3 regions of the Serratia sp. DFXYC6 genome follow, and region 1 is predicted to be linked to each of the others. Evidence: predicted binding sites of a transcription regulator. Region 1 holds the regulator's gene; each other region holds the start of a gene.
The links. The regulator CRP, encoded in region 1, controls carbon source genes, mostly activating them, when cyclic AMP is high. The targets are predictions, from matches to a motif close to ATGTGANNNNNNTCACAT.

Region 1 (5,135 bases):
GGATGTGATCAATACGCCGGAAGTGCTGAGCGGCATCGAACAGCGCCACGCGCTGTATGTGCAGGCTTTGCAGGATATCGGCGATAAATACGGTATTTTCACCGCCATTCGCGGCATGGGGTTACTGATCGGCGCCGAACTGACGCCGCATTATCACGGCAGAGCGCGCGATTTCCTCACCGCTGCCGCCGCGCGTGGGCTGATGATCCTCAACGCCGGGCCGAACGTGATCCGCTTTGCGCCGTCGCTGGTGGTGGAGCTGCAGGACATCGAAGCCGGCATGGCGCTGTTCGAGCTGGCGGTGCAGGATGTGATCAACGTCTGAAGCTCGTGCGGCGAATAACGGGGCGCGGCATGCCGCGCCCTTATTGATCGCGCAGTTTGCGCTTGAGCCAGATGCCGTGGTGCGGGCGCTGACGCCAGGCCAGCGACGAAATGGTATGCATCACGTTCAGGTGCGACAAAATGCGCCGCAAATGACGTTCCATCTCGGTGACGGGCATGTCCGGATGCAGATCCGGCGGCTGCATGATGCCGCTGTTGTCACTGCTCGGGCCGTCGTATTCCAACCGCTGCTGGCAGCTTTGCAGCGCAATTTCACAGGTTTGCAGATAGGCTTCCGCCAGTTTCGGCGTCAGCATGTAGTGCTCGCGCGCCAGAATGGTCATGGCGTTCAGGTGTTCGACGATGAACTGGCTGTGAGTGACCCACAGCCGCATGTCCGCCAGATAATTCGACGCGAACCCCGGCTCCTGCATCGCCTGATTGAGCGAGGTGAACAGCGCATTGTGCGCTTGGTTGACCTGCATGCGGGTATAGGCCAACGCGGTGGCATCCGGTTCCGGCTGCTTCAGCATCAGCCGCAGCGCGGCTTGATCGTTCTCCAGCGCCTGATGGGCATTCTTGCGCAGCAGCCCGCTTTGCCACTGCGGCCACAGCCAAATGGTGCCGCCGAACGCCAGCACGCAGCCTATCAGCGTATCGATCAGACGCGGCACCAGAAAATGCGAGCCGTTCAGCGCCAGCAGCTGCAGGGTGTAAACCGCCGTGACCGTAAAGCCAATCACCGACAGCCCGTAGTTCTTGCGCGAAACCAGGTAGGCCAGCAGCGTGATCACCAGCATGATGCTCAGCGTTTCTCCTTCCGGCAGCTGCAGCTGCAACAGCCCGGCCGCCAGCAATAGCCCGGCAATCGTGCCCAGCGCACGGTGCTGAATACGCACCCGGGTGGCGTTATACCCGTTTTGGCTCACCAGCATGATGGTGAGCAGGATCCAGTAAGGCTTCGGCAGGTTGAAAACCGCACCCAGGCTGCTGCCGACCGCCAGCGTCACCCCCAGCCGTGCGGCGTTGCGCAGGGCGGTGGATTTGAACGACAGGTAGCTGGCCAGCGCCGGCCAAAACGGCAGGCGGTGCTGGCCGGGCATCAGGTCGCGGCGGTACAGCGGATGCTGGGTGCGCAGCAGGCGAGCGATGCGGCTGAAGTGGTAATAACAAAACTGGCCGACCGGGTTATCGGGATGCTGCGCCGCCATTTTTTCCAGCGCCGCCAGTTCGTGGCTCATGGAGAAGCGCTTCGAATGTTGATGGTAGAGAATATCGTGCGCCACCACGCGCAGCCGGCCGGCGATCACCTGAGCGTTGCGGCGAATGATCGCTTCGGCCTGGCTCTGCTCCACCAGTTTTTGCACCTCCTCCGGCAGATGCAGGCTAACGGTGATGTGCTCCTGCAGATCCATCGCCACCTGAAAGGCGCGCTGCAGGCGCTTTTGTTCGAGGTTGTTGGCGTGCGGCAGGAAATTGAGCTGTTGGTATAAAAGGCTGATCAGATCCATCACCTTTTGTTGGCGTACCAGCAGCGGGGGCAGCGCGGTTTGCGGATCGGTGTGCTGAGTCAGCAACGAGTATTTGGCTTCGAAATAGTCCGCCAGCTCCAGATAGAGCTGGCTGAGCGTCTCGCGCATTGGCTGTTCTTTCCACAGCTTGAACCAGAACCAGGTGAATAAGCCGTACCAGACGGTGCCGATCGCGTACAGCAGCGGCGCCTGCCAGAGAGGTACCGTGCCGGCCGTGCTGAGGGCGAAAATGGCGGCCACCAGCGCCGCCGGCAACAGCCGGGCGTGCAGCGGGCTGATTTCGCCGGTGACGCCGAGCAGCAGCGCCAGGCCCAGCATCAGCGCCGGCAGCGGCACGTGCCACAGCAGTGCCTGTTGCAGCAGCACGCTGCTGAAGGCGAACAGCGTGCCGCCGACGATCAGCCGTTTAAAGAAGCGCTTATGCGGCGTGTCCAGACCGGCGATATTGCAGCAGGCGGGCACCAGAGAGAACATCAGGCCGAGCTGTAGCTGGCCAATCAACAAGCCGAACAGCACCGGCAGGCACAACACCAGCGTTTGTCGCAGTGCGTAGTTGATTTCCGGGTGGTAGATCAGGCGGCGCCACATGGCAGGGAGCAGATAAAAAAACGGCGCAGACTGCGCCGTTTCTTCGGGGATTAACGGGTGCCGTAGACGACAATGGTTTTGCCGTGGGCGGAAATCAGGTTTTGATCTTCCAGCATTTTCAGAATACGGCCAACGGTTTCACGCGAGCAGCCGACGATCTGGCCGATCTCCTGACGGGTGATCTTGATCTGCATGCCGTCCGGGTGAGTCATGGCGTCAGGTTGCTTCGCCAGATTCAGCAGGGTTTGCGCGATGCGGCCGGTCACGTCCAGGAAGGCGAGGTTGCCCACTTTTTCGGAGGTGACCTGCAGGCGGCTCGCCATTTGGGCGGACAGACGCATCAGGATGTCCGGGTTCACCTGGATCAGCTGGCGGAATTTCTTGTAGGAAATTTCGGCCACTTCACAGGCGGTTTTCGCGCGAACCCAGGCGCTGCGCTCCTGGCCTTCTTCGAACAATCCGAGCTCGCCGATGAAATCCCCCTGGTTGAGGTAGGACAGGATCATCTCTTTACCTTCTTCATCCTTGATCAGCACCGCGACGGAGCCTTTCACGATGTAGTAAAGCGTTTCGGCCTTTTCACCTTGGTGAATCAGCGTACTCTTCGATGGATATTTGTGGATATGGCAATGAGACAGGAACCATTCGAGAGTAGGGTCTGTTTGCGGTTTGCCGAGAACCATTCGCTGTTATCCTCTGTTGTTATCGCTGCCTTGTGTCACAGGGGTCAGAGTTCCCTGTAAAACCCGCCTGTAGCCGCAGTTATGAGCGAGGGCTACCGGCAAGTTTTGAGGCGTGTCATAAAAATACGCTGTCGCTCTAGCATATTAACTTGCCGTAAGCGCTGCAAGCTACATTCTGTTAACATACCGGTAAAGGAGCCTTTCTCTGGGCGTTTCCCTGAAATGCAGTGTCCCGGAAAGATTTATTGCGGCTCTGTTTGTAGCACAGAGTAAGGCGGGTGTCTCGTGTTGTCTCGCTTCAGCATGATTAGCATCAGGTTACGTTGCCTGTTTCTATGCGAAAGCGTACTCTGATTTTAAGAAATCAACCGGAGTGACCAGAATGCAGGCAAGAGTTAAATGGGTGGAAGGGTTAACGTTTTTGGGTGAATCGGCCTCCGGCCACCAGGTGCTGATGGACGGCAACGCCGGTGATAAAGCGCCCAGCCCGATGGAGATGGTGCTGATGTCGGTGGGCGGCTGCAGCGCGATCGACGTGGTATCCATCTTGCAAAAGGGGCGCAACGACGTGCGCGACTGCGAGGTGAAGCTGACCTCCGAGCGCCGCGAAGAAGCCCCGCGGTTGTTCACCCATATCAACCTGCACTTCATCGTGACCGGCCAGGATCTGACCGACAAGATCGTCGAACGTGCGGTGAACCTGTCGGCGGAGAAATACTGCTCGGTGGCGCTGATGCTCAACAAGGCCGCCACGGTAACCCACAGCTTCGAGATCCGCCAACCGGCGTAATCGAGGCGGAGCGCGGCCGGCGCCGCGCTCAACGCATTTATTCGATCTTCTTGCCTTCCAGCAACCGTTGCACCAGCGGCGCCATAATCAGCTCCATCGCCAGCCCCATTTTGCCGCCCGGCACCACTAACGTATTGATGTGCGAGATAAACGATCCCTGCAGCATCGCCAGCAAGTAGGGGAAGTCGATCTGGTCCAGGCCGCGGAAGTGGATCACCACGAAGCTTTCATCCAGTGAGGGAATGGCCTTGGCGGCGAACGGGTTGGAGGTGTCCACCGTCGGCACGCGCTGGAAGTTGATGTGGGTGCGCGAGAACTGCGGCGTAATGTAGTTGATGTAGTCTTCCATCGAGCGCACCACCGAATCCATCACCGCTTCGCGGGAGTGGCCGCGTTCGCCGGTATCGCGGATCAGCTTCTGGATCCACTCCAGGTTGACGATCGGCACCACGCCGACCAGCAGATCGACGTGTTTGGCCACGTCATGGTGCTCAGTAACCACGCCGCCGTGCAGCCCCTCGTAGAACAGCACGTCGGTCGGCGCCGGCAGCGGCTCCCACGGGGTGAAGGTGCCCGGTACCTGATTGTAGGGCACCGCTTCGTCGTAGGTGTGCAGGTACTTGCGCGAACGGCCGGTGCCGTTTTTGCCGTAGTCGATAAAGCTCTGCTGCAGCAGGCCGAAGTCGTTGGCCTCGGGGCCGAAATAGCTGATGTGTCTGCCCAGATCGCGCGCCTTGCGGATCGCCGCGTCCATTTCCGGCCGGGTATAGCGGTGGAAGCTGTCGCCCTCCAGTTCGGCGGCGCGGATATTGAGCTGCTGGAAGATTTTACGGAACGCCACGCTGGTGGTGGTGGTGCCGGCGCCGCTGGAACCGGTCACCGCGATAACGGGATGTTTGGCAGACATGATGGTTGTCACTCCGTGTTGAATGCGCCGGCGTCAGGGGATTATTGTGGCTCTTGTTGACGCTCTCTATGTCAGGAAAAATGGCGCGCGCTGGTTTGCAATGCCCCATTGTTACCTGATTTTTTCCGTCAGTCATAGAACCGGGCGCCACTAAATTTCTTCCTGCCCGGCGCGGAATTGGCCGCGCGGCATGATGTTGACGCTCTCATGCAGTTCCGACCACACCAGCACCACTTCGCCGTTTTTCAGCTGGCGGCGCACGTCCTCCACCTTCTGCTCCAGCGAGCGTTCGTGTTCGCCGTAATCGGTGC
Region 2 (5,135 bases), on a different contig from region 1:
CGGGCTGGTGGGCGATGTCGCTTATCTGTACAAGTTTGATCTGGACGCGCTGACGCTGGTCCCGGGCGTGGGCGTGATGTGGAACAGTAAGAACCAGAACAAATATTACTACGGCGTCAGCGCCAATGAATCACGCCGCAGCGGCCTGGACAGCTACACCCCTGGCGATAGCTGGGCTCCGTATCTCGAGCTGAGCGCCAATTATCAGATCAACAAAAGCTGGAACGCCTTCTTCGTCGGCCGCTATGTGAAATTGTCGGATGAAGTGAAAGACAGCCCGATGGTGGATAAATCTTACACCGGTTTATTGATGACGGGTGTGAGCTACACCTTCTAATCACGCATTGCACAATTATCGTGCGTGTCGTGCATCAAAAAGGGGCGCTGGCGCCCCTTTTGCACATCTGTAGTGCGCTTCCGCGCACGGTTCCTCAGGCCTTCTTACGACTGCGGAAGGTGACACCCAAACGGGCGGGTTGCTCGCCGGCAGCGACCAGCGGTTTGCTGACGCGCCCGGTCTCGATGCAGACCATGGTCTTGTAACCGTCGTTCGGCATATCCCCCATGCTGCAGGAGAGTTCCACGCCGGGGTTCCAGGCGATGACGTCGCTCATATGATGGTGGTGAACCTCGATGGTGCGAGCGAGTGCCGGATCGCGGATCTGGCTGAAAGCTTCCGGGCGGGTATAGACGCGGTCGGTTTGGCCGATGAATGTCACTTCACCCGTCTGATGCGCCTCTGCGCCGCCCGCCACCTTGTCGATATAAGGCTCGCCCAGGCCCGCCACGCTGACCCGATCGATGTCGCCGACCTGGAAGTAACTGTGCAGCGCCGCCGTGGCTTGATAATCGCCGTGCGATTCCAGCTCGATCTCGCACTCTTCACCCAGCTTGAAGCGAGCAATCAGCGTGAAGGCGTGCGGCCACAGTTTGCGGGTCTGCTCATTGTCTTTCAGCGTAAAGGTCAGGATGACGCCGTTCTCATCTTCATCGTGCGCCGTCAGGCTCCAGGGCTGGTTGCGGGCAAAGCCGTGGGAGGGTTGCGCCACCGGGCCGAACCACGGCCAGCAGATCGGCACGCCACCGCGGATGGCCTTGCCTGTGGCGAAAGGCGTGTTGTTGCTGAGCCAAATCACCGGCTGCTCACCGCTGGGCTGCCAGGCCAGCAAATGCGCGCCTTGCAGCGCGACGGCCGCGCGCACTTTCGGGTGCGACACCACAACCACGCCCAGCTCATCGAGTTGCCGCTGGCTGATATAAGGAGAAATTTGTTCGGAAACGGGCAGGGTGAAAATTTTCTCGTTCATTTCATGACCTATTGTTTGCCGGAGATACAAATAAAAAAGGGCGACAAAAATGTCGCCCTCATTATCAGCTTAACATCATGCCATTACTTGGAGATGTGAGCGATCAGATCCAGAACCTTGTTAGAGTAGCCGGTTTCGTTGTCGTACCAGGAAACCAGTTTCACGAAGTTGTCGTTCAGTGCGATACCGGCTTTGGCATCGAACACGGAAGTCAGTACTTCGCCGTTGAAGTCGGTGGAAACCACGTCGTCTTCAACATAGCCCAGAACGCCTTTCATAGAGCCTTCAGCGGCGTCTTTGATGGCTTTCTTGATTTCTTCGTAGGTAGCCGCTTTTTCCAGACGCACGGTCAGGTCAACAACGGACACGTTAGGGGTCGGTACGCGGAACGCCATGCCGGTCAGTTTGCCTTTCAGCTCTGGCAGAACCACGCCAACCGCTTTCGCTGCGCCGGTAGAAGAAGGGATGATGTTCTGGGATGCGCCGCGGCCGCCGCGCCAGTCTTTGTGAGACGGGCCATCAACGGTTTTTTGAGTAGCGGTGGTGGCGTGAACGGTGGTCATCAGGCCTTCAACGATACCGAAGTTGTCGTTGATGACTTTAGCCAGTGGCGCCAGGCAGTTGGTGGTGCAAGAGGCGTTGGACACGATGTCCTGGCCGGCATATTTGTCAAAGTTGGCGCCGCGAACGAACATTGGGGTCGCATCTTTGGATGGGCCAGTCAGAACCACTTTTTTAGCGCCGGCGGTGATGTGTTTACGCGCGGTTTCGTCGGTCAGGAAGATACCGGTCGCTTCAGCAACCACATCAACACCCACTTCGTTCCACTTCAGGTTAGCCGGGTCTTTCTCTGCGGTAACACGGATGGTTTTGCCATTAACAACCAGGTGGCCGTCTTTAACTTCTACCGTACCGTTGAAACGGCCGTGAGTAGAGTCATACTTCAGCATGTAAGCCATGTACTCTGCGTCCAACAGGTCGTTGATTGCAACGATCTCGATGTCAGAACGCTCTTGAGCAGCACGGAAAACAATGCGACCGATACGGCCAAAACCGTTGATACCTACTTTGATAGTCATATATTCCACCAGCTATTTGTTAGTGAATAAAAGGTTGGTTGTAAAATTACAAAAACCTTACCCAGCGTCAAGCGGAATCGTGTCAATACTTGCGGCAAGTCAAACCGGAAGGGTGGTTTTGCACGCTTATTGCACAGTCCATTTGCGCTCGGCCTCATCCGTTATATGGGGACAAGCCGCCAAGTATAAAGTCAGCATACGCAAGATGTGTGATCGTTATCACATATCATCGTGACGTGGCCTTTATGGGCTACAGTTTAGGCCAAAAACCCCTGCAGCGGTGTTAATTTTTTGTTATTATTAATCATTGTTTTCGTTGACATTATCCACATTCAGAGATAAGCACAAATGGCTAAAGAGACAACCCCCGGTCATCCGGTCACGGAACTGAATGAAATCCAACGTTATGTGACGCAACAGCGTGGCACCGAAGCGCCGTTCAGCGGCAAATTGCTGCACAACAAGCGCGAGGGCGTGTACCATTGCCTGTGCTGTAACCAGCCGCTGTTCTATTCCGAAACCAAATACGATTCCGGCTGCGGCTGGCCGAGCTTTTATGAGCCGGTTTCCGCCGATGCAATCCGTTATCTTGATGATAATTCACATAATATGCATCGTGTTGAAATCCGCTGCGGCCACTGCGACGCGCATCTGGGGCACGTTTTCCCTGATGGCCCGCAGCCGACTGGCGACCGCTACTGCGTCAACTCCGCCTCGCTGAGTTTCACCGATGGCGAAAATGGCGACCAAACGGCTGGTTAAGTGGTAATTTAATCAACAAAATCGATTCAGCTAATTATTCATCTGTAAGCGAGAAGGGCTCTGATGGACGTGAAAGATCTGATTGCGGCGATGACGCCCGAGATATACCAGCGCCTGGTGCAGGCGGTTGAGCTGGGCAAGTGGCCGGACGGCGTGGCGCTGACGCCTGAGCAGAAGGAAAACAGCCTGCAGGCGGTGATGCTGTGGCAGTCGATGAACAACGTCGATCCGCAGCACATGAGCATCGGCACCGACGGGCAGATCGTGATGAAGAGCAAGCAAGAACTGAAGCAGCAGTTTGTTGCCGAGCCGCTGGTCAAACTTAAACCGCAGTAAGCTGTCCCTAAAGCGGGGCGATGTCGCCATCGCCCCCGTCGATTTACCGTTTCTCGCCTTTTATTCCCAGCGACTCCGCCAGCTGTTGCGCCAGCCGGTTATTGTCGTCCGCGCCGTACTCCCAGAACATCGCTCCCCCCAATCCCTGGCTTTTGATGTACTCGGCTTTGATAGCCACCGAACGCGGGTTCTCGTAGGAGATGGCGAACAGCGGTTTGCCTTCGGCGGATTGCAGCGTCAGGTATGGCACTTTGGCGTCGTCATCCCAGTGTTCGCGAAAACGCTGCTGCGGATCGTTGAGCAATTTGCTGACGATATCGTGGTATTTAAAGTAAGTGTCTTTGCTGAGATCCAACCCCAGCGTGCGGAACAGAGCGGTTTCTCGCGCACTGAAATAAGGCTGCGTCACCGGATGTTTGGCGGCGTCCGGCTTGTCCCAGTCGATGCCCGGCTCGGTCGCTCGTTTCGGCACCCGGCCGTAGAAACCGATACCCAGGTTCATCTGCGCCGGTTTTAATCCGGCGGCCAGATAATGTTTTACCACGGAATCGGCGCTGTAGCGGTCGGCGGCGGCTACGGTTGGCCAGCGCTTTGAATCGTACAGGTTGGCATTGAAGTACTGCGTGCCGTAAGCCATGTCGTAGGTCATCAGATTGATGTAGTTGAGGTAAGGGGCAATGCTTTTCACATCGACCCATTCCTGCGGGCTTTTGACGTTGGCCCCGACGGCGATGGTTAACAGCTTGCCTTTACCCAGCGCCTGATGAAGCTCTCTCAGCAGCAGGGTGAAGTTGTCGCGGTCTGCCGGTTGGCTTTCCACCAAACCCCAGGCGCCGTTTACCGGGTATTCCCAGTCCAGATCGATCCCATCCAGCCCGTACTGCTCGATCACCTGCAACGCGGAGCGAATGAAAATCACCCGGTTTCCCGCGGTGGCGGCAGCGCCGGAGAAACCGCGTGCGCCCCAGCCGCCGACCGACAACAGCACTTTCAGCTCGGGGTTCTGTTTGCGCAGCACCGGCAGCCGTTGCAAATCGGCTGTGACTTTCGGCGACAGGTAGATCTGGTGGCGGCGAGCGGGGTCTTTCAGCGCCGCATTGGTTTCGTCTTTCTCGTCGTTGTAGATCAGGCCAAACGAATAGTTGAGATGGGTGATTTGCGTCACGTCCAGCTTGTCGATGTCACCACCGGGGCCGGCGGTAACGTCGCCGCCGCCGTTGAAGTAGCCGACGGAGAGATAGGCCGCCTGGGCCGTGCTTGCGCCGGCCATAGCCAATTGCACCGCCGCCAGCAAAGGCAGCAGTTTTCGGGTTATTTTCATGTCTGTCTCCTTGTGGTCGGCAAGGCCGACCGTACCGCCAGGGGCGGGCACAATAAAGCCGGGCTCAGTGGGCCCCGGATGCGTATAACCGATTGACGCCAAAAGCGTCGCAGCCATAACAGCAAAAGCGCCTGCCGGTCACAAGCCGTTGGGGAAGAAGAAAGGTGGTATTGTGAGCGGCGTCGATAATTTCGCCGCTGCGTAGAGAGGGCGCCGGTGGCGCCCGAGAGGATTTAGTTGGCGAGAAACTGTGACAGGGTAACTAGCTGTGCGCCGGCGCGCGCCATGTCCTGCAGCGCTTGCTCACTGTCGCCCGGCTGCAGATTCACG
Region 3 (5,135 bases), on a different contig from region 1:
GCGCCGGCGATCACCACATAGCGCCAGCCGCTCAGCCCCCAAATCGTCTGCGGCACCAGCCACCAGGACATCAGCGCCACCGCCGGCACCGACAGAAACTGCACGAAGAACGCGAAGGCGAAAGCCCGGGTGCGCAAGTGCGCGGGCACCCACTCCGTCAGGTAGGTATCGATGGTCACCAACTCGATGCCGAGCCCGACGCCCACCAGAAAACGCAGAAAGATCACCCATTCCGCCTGCTGTTGAAACGCCAACAGCAGCGAGAAGGCGCCATACCAGATCAGAGCGAACATAAAGGTGGCGCGCCGGCCGAAGCGATCGGCGTACGGGCTCAGCAGGCTGGCGCCGACGAACAGGCCGAGAAAGGTGGCGGAGGCAAAGGCCGCCTGATCCGACACGCCGAAAACGCCCTGCGCGCCGGTGTGGAAAATGCCGTCGGCGATAAGGCCAGTGCTGATATAGCCGGTCTGGAACAGATCGTAGAGTTCGAAAAAGCCGCCCAGCGACAGCAGAATGATAAAGCGCCACAGGCCGGCCGACGCGGGCAAGGCGTCGATTCTGGCCGCCAAATCCCGCGCATGGATCGGCGACGCCGCTACAGATTCACTCACCATTAACCTCGCATTAACATTTTTGATGACTTTCTATGCTAGCGAAGCGGCGTCGGAGTTAAATTTTTAATTAGCAGACTATGAAAAAAAGTTAAGCATAAAACGCTGCAGCAGCCTGTTTTATAGCAGGAAAATGTAGCGCGGGATGCCGCAGCGGCATCCCGAATCGGCAGGTTAACGGCTGTGGTGCTGCTGCAGCCGTTCGCTGCGGTAGACGCTCAACAGGCACCAGCCGAGGGCGATCAGCGCCAGCGGCGCGGCGACGAAGCCGATGTTGCCCATGCCCAGATGCAGGCTCACCTGGTTGCCCAGCAGCGCGCCGCTGCCGATGCCGAAGTTGTACAGGCCGGAGAAAATCGCCATCGCCACGTCGGTAGCGTCCGGCGCCAGGCTCAGCACTTTGGCCTGCATCGACAGGCCGATCGCCATGATCGCCATCCCCCAGAAGATGCACAGCACCGTCAGGTGGCCTTCACTGCCGGCCGCCGGCAACAGCAGCAGCAGGCTCAAGGCCAGCAGCGTGATGGCACCGATGAAGAAGCCGGAAGGAAACCGCTCGCTGTAGCGGCTGAACAGCAGGCTGCCGACGATGCCGGCGGCGCCGAACAGCAGCAACATCAGCGTGGTGAAGTTCTCCGACAGCCCGGCCACGGTCTGGATAAACGGCTCAATGTAGCTGTAGGCGGTGAAGTGCGCCGTCACCACAATGATGGTCAGCATGTAAAGCGCCACCAGCGCCGGGCGCTTGAACAGCAGCGGCACGCTGGCCAGCGAACCGGAATGCTCGCTTTTCAGCACCGGCAGCAGGCGCCACAGCAGCACCAGCGCCAGGGTGGCGCACACCGCGATGCCGATAAAGGTCATGCGCCAGCCGAGCAGCTGCCCGACCACCCGCCCGAGCGGCAGCCCGAGCACCATCGCCAGCGCGGTGCCGCCCGCCAGCAGGCTCAGCGCCTGGGCTTTCTTGCCTGGCGGCGCCACGCGGATCGCCAGCGAGGCGGTGATAGACCAGAACACCGAGTGCGCCAGCGCCACACCGGCGCGCGAAATGACCAGCGTGGTGAAGTTCCAGGCCACGGCGGTCAGCACGTGGCTGGCGATAAACAGCACGAACACGCCGATCAGCAACTTGCGGCGCTCAATCTTGCTGGTCAGCAGCATGCACGCCAACGAGGCGGCGGCGACGATCCAGGCGTAAATGGTAATGATCAAGCCGACCTGTTCGGTTTGCATCGAGAAGCTGGCGGCGATATCGCTCAGCAGACCGACCGGAATAAACTCGGTGGTGTTGAAGATAAAGGCCGAGACGGCGAGGATAACCACGCGCAACCAGGCGGTTGAGCGCGAAACGGGAGCGTGTTCCATGGTAAACAAAATCCGGACAGGTGCGGGCAAGTCGCGATATTTTAACCAACCGGCCCGCTAAATGCGATATACGTCACACTTTAATTGTGTGGTTTTTTTCACCGCCCATCGACACGCTCACCGACGCACGGTTGCCAAAATGCTGTGCTAATCTATTGAAGCGTACCAATTTTTCCTGCCGTTCTTCCCAGGCCGTCCACGCGCCGCGCCGAAGAAGCGCGCAGTGTCCCTTTGGCGTTTCCTGAGGCGAGGTCATTATGATGTCCGCGATTTATGATTGGTCCGTGCTCGCATTGCGCAATGTTTACGATCGCCGCATTCAGGGCAAGCCGGTGCTCGACAGCGCCGCGCTGTTCCCCGACGCCGAACGTTTCACCGCCCAATGGCGGCAGATCCGCGAAGAGGCGCTGACCGTCGCCCACGATCTGCACAATATTCCCCGTTTTCACGAGATCATGAGCCAGCAGGCGTCGATCTCCGCCAACGACGCGCGCGACTGGCGCATGTTCATCATGAAGGCCTACGGCCAGCCCATCCCCCACAACCTGGCGCGCTGCCCGACGCTGGCGGCGCTGATCGCTTCGTCGCCTGACGTGCTGTCCGCCTCGCTCTCCTTCCTGGCGCCCGGCAAACAGGTGCCGCCCCATCGCGGGCCGTTTCGCGGCATTCTGCGCGGCTATCTGGTGCTGGACATGCCCAAACGCGCCGACGGCGCGCCGGCGGCGGTGCTGAAAGTGGACGGCCGCGAATACCGGCTGCACGAGGGGGAGTTCATGCTGTGGGACGATACCTTCGAACACGAGGTGTGGAACGACAGCCCGCAGGTGCGCACCGTGCTGCTGCTGGACATCCGCCGCCGCGACATGCCCGCCGGGCTGCGGCTGCTCTCCGGCGCCATCATCGCGCTGGTGCGGCTGAACGTGCGCTGGATGCAGCGCCAGTTCTGACTGCGGCGCTCAGGCGATTAACCGCCCTGAGAAGCCAGCCACTGCTCGGCGGTAGTGGTGGCTATGCCCTGGCGCGCATTGAAGGTTTTCGCCTTATCCCAGGCCACGCCGTCGGGCCGGGCGAAAGCCAGCCGGTATTTGGCGCCGACGTCATGCGGATGATTGCGCACCTCCGCCTGCAGCCGCTCTTTGTCCAACAGGATCCTGTTGACCTCCACGCCCCAGTGCGCCTGCATAAGTTCGGCAAGCTCGCGGTAGGTCAGCGTGTCGCCGGCGATATAAACCACCTGGTTGCGAAACGCGGGCCGATGGAAAAAAATCGCGGCCGTCAGCCGGCCAATGTCCTCAGGGGTGGTCAGCGTCACCGCGTAGCGCCAGTCGCCCAGCGCGCGCACCGTTTTGCTTGCCGCATCCACCACGCCAAAGCCGGGGTCAAACAGGTAGCTGGTGAAAATGCCCGTGGAAACAATCACCCACTCCGTCGCCTTCTGCGCACGCAGCAGGTGGCGCACCTCAAGCTGTTCATCCCACACCTGTTGCCCGCTGCCTTTACCCACGACATCGTAGTCCACGCCGAACTGCCACGGGAAGTAGCGCGCCACGCCCGCCAGCAAGACGGCCTGGGTGATCTTTACCTGCGTGCCCGCCCCGCCGACAAAGCCGCTGCAGTTGATCACCGCGTCGAAGGAACGGAATAGCGCGCTCAGCGCCTCCACGCCGTTTTGCTGCAGATCGCCTTCCACCACGGCGATGCCGAGCCGCGCCAGCGCATCCCGCCGCGCCCGGAGCGGGCCGCTCACGGCGCGTGCAGCCTCCGGCCGGAGCAGCACGCTGATTTTTAAAGATGGAGATAACCGAGCCTGCCGGCTCATCGCACGCAATACCGGCAGCCCCAGTTCACCGGCGCCGAGTATGAGCACGGCATTGATAGATGGATTTGTGGATTTCATTCTTGCCTCCTGTCTTGACACTGCGTCATCCTGACAGCTGACAAAAACGGGTTCAATTAGGTACACGCGTGATACCGGAGAGGAATATGACGAGCGATCGGGAAGCGCTGCTGCAATTTTCGCAGGCGTTCTGTGAAGAACTGAGCAACGACGATGAAGGGTTGAAGCGTGAGATCCTCGCGCATGCGGGCAACCGTTGGTCGCTGGGGGTATTGCATATCCTGGGCACTCACGGGCCGCTGCGCCACGGCGAGATAAGCCGCCAACTGGCGGGCGTGACGCAGAGAATGCTGACGCGGACGCTGCGCCATCTCGAGCGGGACGGGCTGATATCGCGCTGCGATTATCAGGAGAAACTGCCCCGCGTGGTTTACACCATCACCGACGCGGGGGAAGAGATGCTGCTCAACATGCTGCCACTCTGGTCGTGGATTATCGCCTCCGCCGACGCCTTCAGAGCGGCCCGTTCGCACTACGATGGCCAAGAGCGCAACGCCGAAAAATGAACGCGGGCATCCCTGCCCGTGGGGCGGCGCTCAGCCGCCGCCCAGATAGGCCTTTCTCACCTCCGGATCGTTCAACAGTTCTTCCCCGCTGCCGGTGAGGCGGATCTGGCCGTTGACCATCACATAGCCGCGATCGGACAGTTTCAGCGCATGGTTGGCGTTTTGCTCCACCAGAAACAGCGTCATGCCGCTGCGGGTCAGTTCGCGCAGCACGCCGAAGATCTGCCGCACCACGATCGGCGCCAGCCCCAGGCTCGGCTCGTCCAGCAGCAACAGCTTCGGCCGGCTCATCAGCGCGCGGGCGATCGCCAGCATCTGCTGTTCGCCGCCGGACATGGTCATCGCCCGCTGGTTGCGCCGCTCCTTGAGGCGCGGAAACAGTTCGAACATGCGCGGCAAATCCTCTTCCAGGTAGCGATTGCCGACGGTGATGGTGCCCATCAGCAGGTTCTCCTCCACGCTCATGTCCGGAAAGATGCGCCGCCCCTCCGGCGCCTGCGCGATGCCGCTGCTGGCAACAAAGTGCGTGGAGCGGCGGCTGATGTCCTCGCCGCGAAACAGGATCTGTCCGCCGGCGATGCGCGGCTGACCGAAGATCGACATCAACAGCGTGGACTTGCCCGCGCCGTTGGCGCCGATCAGCGCCACCGTCTCCCCGGCGTTTACCTGCAGCGACACCTGGCGCAGCGCCTGGATCGGCCCGTAAAACACATCGACCTCGCGAAATTCCAACATCGCTTCGCTCATCCCGCCAGC

Region 2: a site for CRP is predicted at 2,594-2,611, ahead of msrB (peptide-methionine (R)-S-oxide reductase MsrB). Genes of this name have one in related genera too.
Region 3: a site for CRP is predicted at 2,038-2,055, ahead of AC2CGQ_RS03445 (sugar transporter). Genes of this name have one in related genera too.

What each region holds. Positions count from the first base shown of each region.
Region 1 covers NZ_JBXUNV010000006.1:22,439-27,573, reverse strand. The annotation lists gene argD (bifunctional acetylornithine/succinyldiaminopimelate transaminase) at 1-325, shown strand, start outside; gene AC2CGQ_RS22595 (YccS/YhfK family putative transporter) at 366-2,444, opposite strand; gene crp (cAMP-activated global transcriptional regulator CRP) at 2,495-3,127, opposite strand; gene AC2CGQ_RS22585 (OsmC family protein) at 3,510-3,917, shown strand; gene AC2CGQ_RS22580 (phosphoribulokinase) at 3,955-4,824, opposite strand; gene AC2CGQ_RS22575 (YheU family protein) at 4,975-5,135, opposite strand, start outside.
Region 2 covers NZ_JBXUNV010000001.1:1,206,241-1,211,375, forward strand. The annotation lists gene AC2CGQ_RS05930 (MipA/OmpV family protein) at 1-337, shown strand, start outside; gene AC2CGQ_RS05935 (D-hexose-6-phosphate mutarotase) at 432-1,307, opposite strand; gene gapA (glyceraldehyde-3-phosphate dehydrogenase) at 1,391-2,386, opposite strand; gene msrB (peptide-methionine (R)-S-oxide reductase MsrB) at 2,735-3,148, shown strand; gene AC2CGQ_RS05950 (YeaC family protein) at 3,212-3,484, shown strand; gene chiD (chitinase ChiD) at 3,528-4,805, opposite strand; gene pncA (bifunctional nicotinamidase/pyrazinamidase) at 5,039-5,135, opposite strand, start outside.
Region 3 covers NZ_JBXUNV010000001.1:687,322-692,456, reverse strand. The annotation lists gene AC2CGQ_RS03450 (MFS transporter) at 1-614, opposite strand, end outside; gene AC2CGQ_RS03445 (sugar transporter) at 786-1,976, opposite strand; gene AC2CGQ_RS03440 (aspartyl/asparaginyl beta-hydroxylase domain-containing protein) at 2,237-2,923, shown strand; gene AC2CGQ_RS03435 (aromatic alcohol reductase) at 2,941-3,873, opposite strand; gene AC2CGQ_RS03430 (winged helix-turn-helix transcriptional regulator) at 3,960-4,379, shown strand; gene AC2CGQ_RS03425 (ABC transporter ATP-binding protein) at 4,410-5,126, opposite strand; gene AC2CGQ_RS03420 (ABC transporter ATP-binding protein) at 5,123-5,135, opposite strand, start outside.